One region of the Anaerosinus gibii genome, then DNA from elsewhere that is predicted to be linked to it. Evidence: riboswitches for the same ligand, from Rfam matches in the RefSeq annotation. Region 1 holds a riboswitch; the other holds the start of a gene.
The links. Region 1 has a riboswitch for cyclic di-AMP ahead of P3F81_RS00620 (4-hydroxy-tetrahydrodipicolinate reductase). Riboswitches for the same ligand answer to the same signal wherever they lie in the genome.
Positions count from the first base shown of each region.

Region 1 (3,422 bases):
TGAACTGTATCATGGATTGCATCAAGATTTTGTGCTTTTGCCATTTTAGCGATATCCATTTTACCAGCGCAGGCACCATGCTCTGCTGCAACGCGTAATTCAAGGTTTTTCTTTGTGCTGGAAGTTACTACTTCGCCTAAAAGTTCAGCAAATTTTGCCGCATGTTCAGCCTCTTCAAAAGCATAGCGTTTGAAAGCTTCTGCGATTTCAGGATATCCTTCACGATCCGCAACGCGGCTCATCGCTAAGTACATTCCAACTTCGGCACATTCGCCATTAAAGTTTTGGCGTAGCCCTTCAAGAATTTTTTCATCAACGCCTTGTGCAACACCGATGCGATGTTCATCAGCAAATACTAATTCACCAGATTGTTCAACGAATTTAGAAGCAGGAGCTTTGCATAAAGGACATTGTGCTGGTGGTTCAGTTCCTTCATGAACATATCCGCAGATTGAGCATACAAATTTTTTCATAATATAAATCCTCCGTTTGTATTAAGTATTTTAATTTCATTAATTTTTAGTAATATTCAAGTTTTGCTTGCTTGACGTGCTTCATTATAACAAATTAACTGAAAGTTTAAAATTCTATTAAAGGAGGATATAAGATGATTTTTAACATATTTACTCTCATTTACTTTAATTTTCATAAATAACCATAGTTTTTCATAAAAACTATTAACTGATAATTATTATCGTTTTTAAACGTGAGTTTATTATAGTGAAAACATTAAAATAAACGTCGTCCACAAAATTATTATAGACGACGTTTACTAATTGAATTACTTATAAAAGCATAAATAGGCTGTTTGCTCAGCGATTTTTACTTGGAATTTTTTGTTTGATTCAACGATGAAAGTTTGGTTAGGCAGATATTCTTTAAATTCTGTTTCTCCAGGAAGTTTTGCCAAGATGCTACCGCTGATTACAGTCATATATTCTGTGGAAGAAGTGCCGAATTCATATTCGCCGATTTCCATAACGCCTACAGTTGCAGACCCTTCCTGATTTTTAAATGCAATAGAGACTACATTCCCATCGAAATATTCATTTGTTTTAAACATAATATAACCACTCCTATTTTTATTCATCATTAAATAAATTCATTATTTTCTTAATAAGTGGGGCAGTGTTTGCGAACCATATCAGCAATAATACTTTCCATTGAATATAATCCTGGCATTTTGCCGATTAGGTGCTTTGCTGCAAAGATGGCTCCTTGTCCAAAAGCGGCACGACTTATACTTGAGTGTGATAATCGAATTGTTTGATTTGGCATGCCGAAAATAACTTCGTGCCGGCCGACGATACCACCAACTCGAATCGAGTTTATATGTTTAGATTCATCTAATTCTAAAGTTTGGGCAATTTTTTTTGCAGTTCCGGAGACTTCAGTCTTTCCTTTAAAATGTTCTTCAATAATTTCAATATCTGCATTAGGAATAATTTTTTTTAGCACATGTGAAGCTACCATTAAAAAGGTAACGCCAAGTGTAATATTGGGAGAATAAAGTACGGGTGTAATTTCTGAAAGTGATTTTAATAAGGATAACTCTTCTGGCTGATAATTAGAGACACCAGAAATTATAGCTATTCCTGATTTTGCAGCATTTTTGTAAGAATGGACGCCGTAATTGTGAGAAAAATCAACCAAGATGTCTACAGGGTTTTTTAAGAAAAAATTATCGGATACATCTGAAATAGGGATTATTTTTCCTATATTAGTTTCATAACCTAAATCGCTGCTGGCAAATTTTGAGTGTTTTATTTTGTTTTTTCTCACTACCCATGAGAGTACAAAACGTGAATCTTTTAAAAATTCATCTGCTATTAATTTACCTGTTTTCCCAAAGCCCCAAATACCTACCTTGATTTTTTTCAATAGAACTCCTCCTTTTTTTGCGCCGACGAGGTTAGCTGACGGATTCGGAAAGAAAGATAACTTCCCTAGCTGTATTATTACAGACATTCACCCCAATAGTGGTTCCCCCGCTTTTTAATAAAGTAGACTTGATTCAGATGAAGTTTTACTCCCTCTGAAGCCTAGCCGACCTTATCCAGAGACTAATCTGCTCGCTTGTGTTCTGTGGGGTATAACTCCAACATATAGAAGTTGGGAGTCTGTAAAGGTGCGAACCAAAAGCTTTGATTTTGTGTGAATCACTGATTTCGCTAGATGAGCAGATTAGTCATCGGATAAAATTAGGCGATATGATTTACTTTCACAGATTACAAGAATAATTATTTTGCCCTTTAGAAGAATATCCTTATAAAATATGAAAATAAAATAAATAGGAGAAATTATTTATAATTTCTCCTAAATTTATTGAAAGAATAAGAATCAAAATGTAAGTATATAAAATATAACAAAAGGCTATAATATAATATTTTAAGTATATAATAAAAATATCTTTTATGTCAAATAATTCAAATATTTGAAAGTGTATTAAATAATAACCTTTATTGACTAACTTAAATGGAAAGATTATACTTAAATAAATATAAGGAATTTGAGGTGAGAGATATGGAGGCAATTTTGCTATCCAGATGGCAGTTTGCAATTACGACAGTATATCATTTTTTGTTTGTACCGCTTACATTGGGGCTATCGCTTTTTATCGCTTTGTTAGAAACTTTTTATGTAGCGACAGGTAAAGATGTATATCGGCGCATGACGAAGTTTTGGGGCAAGTTATTTTTGGTTAATTTCGCGATGGGCGTTGTGACAGGGATTGTACAAGAGTTTCACTTTGGTATGAATTGGGCAGAGTATTCAAGGTTTATGGGGGATATTTTTGGTGCGCCGCTGGCACTAGAAGCATTGACTGCATTTTTTCTTGAATCTACATTTTTAGGCTTGTGGATCTTTGGTTGGGACAGACTATCTAAGAAAGTGCATCTAGCTTGTATTTGGCTCGTTGCAATCGGCAGTAATTTATCTTCATTTTGGATTTTAGTTGCAAATTCATTCATGCAAAATCCTGTAGGATATGCATTGCAAAACGGACGGGCAGAAATGACGGATTTCGTAGCACTTTTGACAAATCCGTATTTAGCAGGACAGTTTTTACATACCGTATTATCAGGGATTGCAACGGCAGGTGTTTTTGTTGCATCCATTAGTGCATATCATTTATTAAGAAGAACATATTTAGATGTATTTAAGACTTCTTTTAAATTCAGCGTAGTATGGTCAATTGTTGGTTTATTAGCTGTGATGGGCAGTGGACATTTGCAGGCACAATATTTAGGGCATTATCATCCAATGAAATTGGCATCGGTGGAAGCACTTTGGGAGACGGAAAATCCGGCACCATTTACGATATATACAACAATAGATGAAGTGAATCAGGAGAACAGGCAGCAACTTGCCATTCCAGGGATGCTGACTTTCATGGTTTATAATTCTTTTGATGGAGAGGT
Region 1 is NZ_CP120678.1:139,921-143,342, forward strand. Features, by position in the region: gene P3F81_RS00610 (NADH peroxidase) at 1-473, opposite strand, end outside; gene ppnP (pyrimidine/purine nucleoside phosphorylase) at 782-1,063, opposite strand; gene P3F81_RS00620 (4-hydroxy-tetrahydrodipicolinate reductase) at 1,114-1,881, opposite strand; cyclic di-AMP (ydaO/yuaA leader) riboswitch at 1,888-2,020, opposite strand; gene P3F81_RS00625 (cytochrome ubiquinol oxidase subunit I) at 2,524-3,422, shown strand, end outside.

Region 2 (3,422 bases), 680 kb from region 1:
TTATTTCGATTAAATACTCGATATGTACTGCATATCGAGTATTTTTGTATATACTGTAAATAAGTAGTGCGAAATAATTGGGGAGAAAAAATGAAATTAATATCAATTGTTGTTCCTGTTTATAATGAGGAAGAAAATATCGAGCATTTTTATGAAGAAATCTGTAAAACAATGCAGCCGCTTGGGTATGATTTTGAGCTGGTTTTTGTGGATGATGGTTCAAAAGATAGCAGTATTTTAATTCTGGATCATTTATCGCAGCGAGATGATCGAGTTAAACCTTTATATTTAGTCCGTAACTTTGGTCATCAGATTGCATTGACTTGCGGACTAGATCATGCCAAAGGGGAAGCAGTAATTACAATGGATGGAGATATGCAGCATCCACCAACCTTTATCCCAATATTAATTGAAAAATGGGAAGACGGATATGAAGTGGTTCAAACGGTTCGAAAAACAACAGAAGGTGTATCTTGGTTTAAAAATAAAACGTCAGCGCTTTATTATAAATTAATCAATAAGATATCAAAAGTAAAAATTCAACCGGGTGGCTCTGATTTTAGGCTCATGGATCGACGCGTAGTAGAAAGCTTTAAATTATATAAAGAACGAGCGAGATTTATTCGTGGGATGATAGGCGCTATTGGCTATAAGCAAATTCAGCTTGAATTTGTTGCTCCAAAGCGTTTTGCAGGCACTTCAAAATTTTCTTTAAATAAAATGCTACATTTTGCTCTTGATGGAATTACCGCATACTCTAAAATGCCATTAAGGTTTGCTTTCTATTTAGGGATTATCTTTGGTCTTTTTAGTATTCTTTTAACTGGTCATGTAATGTACATCAAATGGTTTACTGATGAAGCTGTCCCTGGATGGGCAACATTATCGGTAAGTATATCGCTTTTAGGCGGTATTCAGTTAATGGGATTGGGGATTATTGGTGAATATGTTGGGAGGATTTTTGAAGAGGTAAAGCAGCGTCCACTTTATTTTGTTCGTGAAAAACCGAATATTTTAGATATAAACGAAAAAAATAAAGAAAAAAAGAAGTGATTTTATAAATTTAGCAGGAATTTTTACCTTTTTGTAGAAGCTTATAATAACAAGAAAAAGCCGAATCATTGAGTGAGCGGGGGAACCATTTTAGGGGTGAATTTTGTTTTATTTTATCTATATGGATAGGTTAAAACATCATGGGTATCTCTATCCAAATCCGTCAGCTAACCTCGTAGGCGTAGAGAGAGAAGAGTGACTTATTGAGTAAAGTGTTTCGTGTTTTCGTTTTGTCGTTGCTAATGGTAAGCGTAGTTTCTGTTGTGAATGCTGCAGCATTCCGTGCAGGAGATCGGGGCGAAGAAGTGGCTGCGATTCAAAGAGAATTAGTTAGCTTGGGCTATCATGTATCAGTAGATGGAGATTTTGGTCCGGCTACAGCCGCTGCGGTTAAATCCTTTCAAGCAAATTACGGGTTAGAGGCAGATGGGTTAGTTGGTTCAGCTACTTATCGTGCTTTGATGGGAAGAGAAATTCCAGAGGTCAGTCGTGCTGGTTCTACATCTTTAGTTCGTCGAATTATTCAAGATTCCTTACAGTACATAGGAGTTCCTTATTCTTTTGGAGGGACAACTCCAAGTGGGTTTGATTGTTCAGGTTTTATTCGTTATGTATTTGCGGATAGTGGAATTTACTTACCGAGAGCTGCTGATGAACAATACACTGCTGGTTATCAAGTTTATAATTTGCAGCCAGGAGACTTAGTTTTCTTTTCTACATACACGTATGGTGCATCACATTCAGGGATTTATTTAGGCGATGGAAAATTTATAAGTTCTACATCTAGTAGTGGGGTAAGAATTGATGATTTAACAACAGGATATTGGGGTGCTTGTTACATTGGTGCCCGTCGTGTACTTTAAATTGAACATAAAAGAGGCATTGCGCCTCTTTTTTATTTATATAAAAATAGGATTAGACTTTGCCAGCCTAATCCTATTTTTTAATATGAACGTAAATTCTCCCACATAGAATAAATACACATTGCTATGATTAATCCTAAAATAATTAAATCGCCAAATGACATAGTCATTCTCTCCTTTTATTAAACTTAATACTACCAATCTTTTCAAGGCACAATCTTTGTAATTGTTCCATAGAATAAAGCACAGATTGAACGGAGGGGATTGGTAATGTCTTTTTTATTAACACTATTTGCATTGTTCGGAAAAGGTTTAAGCTTACTTGTTGCTTATGTTGCTAATAATACATTTCCATTACCATTGACTGAAAAAGAAGAACAAGAGGAGTTAGAACGGTTAAGGCAAGGAGATGAAAGTGCAAAGAATGTTCTGATTGAGCGTAATCTTCGCTTGGTAGCGCATATCGTTAAGAAATTTGATAATACAGGGGAAGATTCAGATGATTTGATTTCAATTGGTACAATTGGCCTAATTAAAGCAATTAACACATTTGACTTAAATAAAAAAATTCGTTTAGCTACCTATGCTGCGCGGTGTATAGAAAATGCTATTCTCACACAGCGGATAAAAACAATTTAAATAATACTAGTCAGATTATTTTTCATGAAAAATGGCACCCGTTTATACGTCTTAGTAGCCATACGCATATAATGACCTGCCATTGCCCTGGCGGCATTAAGTATGCGCCATTATATATTCACAGCTTCCAATTATTGCAACCACGCAAATTACTTGAAGCGGAAAGGTTCAATATTCAATATACCAGCCCGTCTGAAATTGACACAGTAGCAGACAAGCTGCGTTATTACCGACATAAAAAAGCGCTGCGGCAAAAAGATGTAGCTGAAAAAACTGGAATTCACCTTGCTACTTATTGCGCTTATGAACAGGAAGATAGAAAAATTCCTTATCCTTTGGACAAGCTAAGTAAAATTGCTGAACTTTTTGACGTTGAAATCACAGACCTGCTTGATCATTATAATCTATTTTTATACAACGGACAAGCTCAGCAAATACGAGCGTTGCGTCAAAGCTTAGGCCTAAGCAAGAAAGAATTTGGTAAGCTATATGGATTTCACGCACACACGGTTAATCAGTGGGAAAATGATAATATTCAAATTTTAAAAACTACCTGGGTGAAATTGTTTGGTGACGAATAAAAATAGTAGCTAGTTGTGCTTTTCTTGAAATGTCCTATAAAAACGCGCACATACTAAAAAGTCTTGAAGATAAAAAATGCGGGATTTTACTGCACGTGATTTTGCGAATTATTCGAGGTGGAATTTTCAAAAATCCGCCCAGATTGATAGGCAGTTATGAGAACTGGTAGATTCATTAAAAATCATCTGGATCTAAACCGTACCAATTACCATCAGTTTGAGGCAACTGTCTTTGTCGAACTCCCTGTGCAAATCGATAGCGCATTTCATAAAAGTCATTTCTCAA
Region 2 is NZ_CP120678.1:817,236-820,657, forward strand. Features, by position in the region: gene P3F81_RS03850 (glycosyltransferase family 2 protein) at 91-1,053, shown strand; cyclic di-AMP (ydaO/yuaA leader) riboswitch at 1,102-1,249, shown strand; gene P3F81_RS03855 (C40 family peptidase) at 1,296-1,916, shown strand; gene P3F81_RS03860 (sigma-70 family RNA polymerase sigma factor) at 2,187-2,555, shown strand; gene P3F81_RS03865 (transcriptional regulator) at 2,627-3,136, shown strand; gene P3F81_RS03870 (restriction endonuclease) at 3,312-3,422, opposite strand, start outside.
Region 2: linked by a shared signal. The riboswitch ahead of P3F81_RS03855 (C40 family peptidase) and the one ahead of P3F81_RS00620 (4-hydroxy-tetrahydrodipicolinate reductase) in region 1 are both predicted to bind cyclic di-AMP.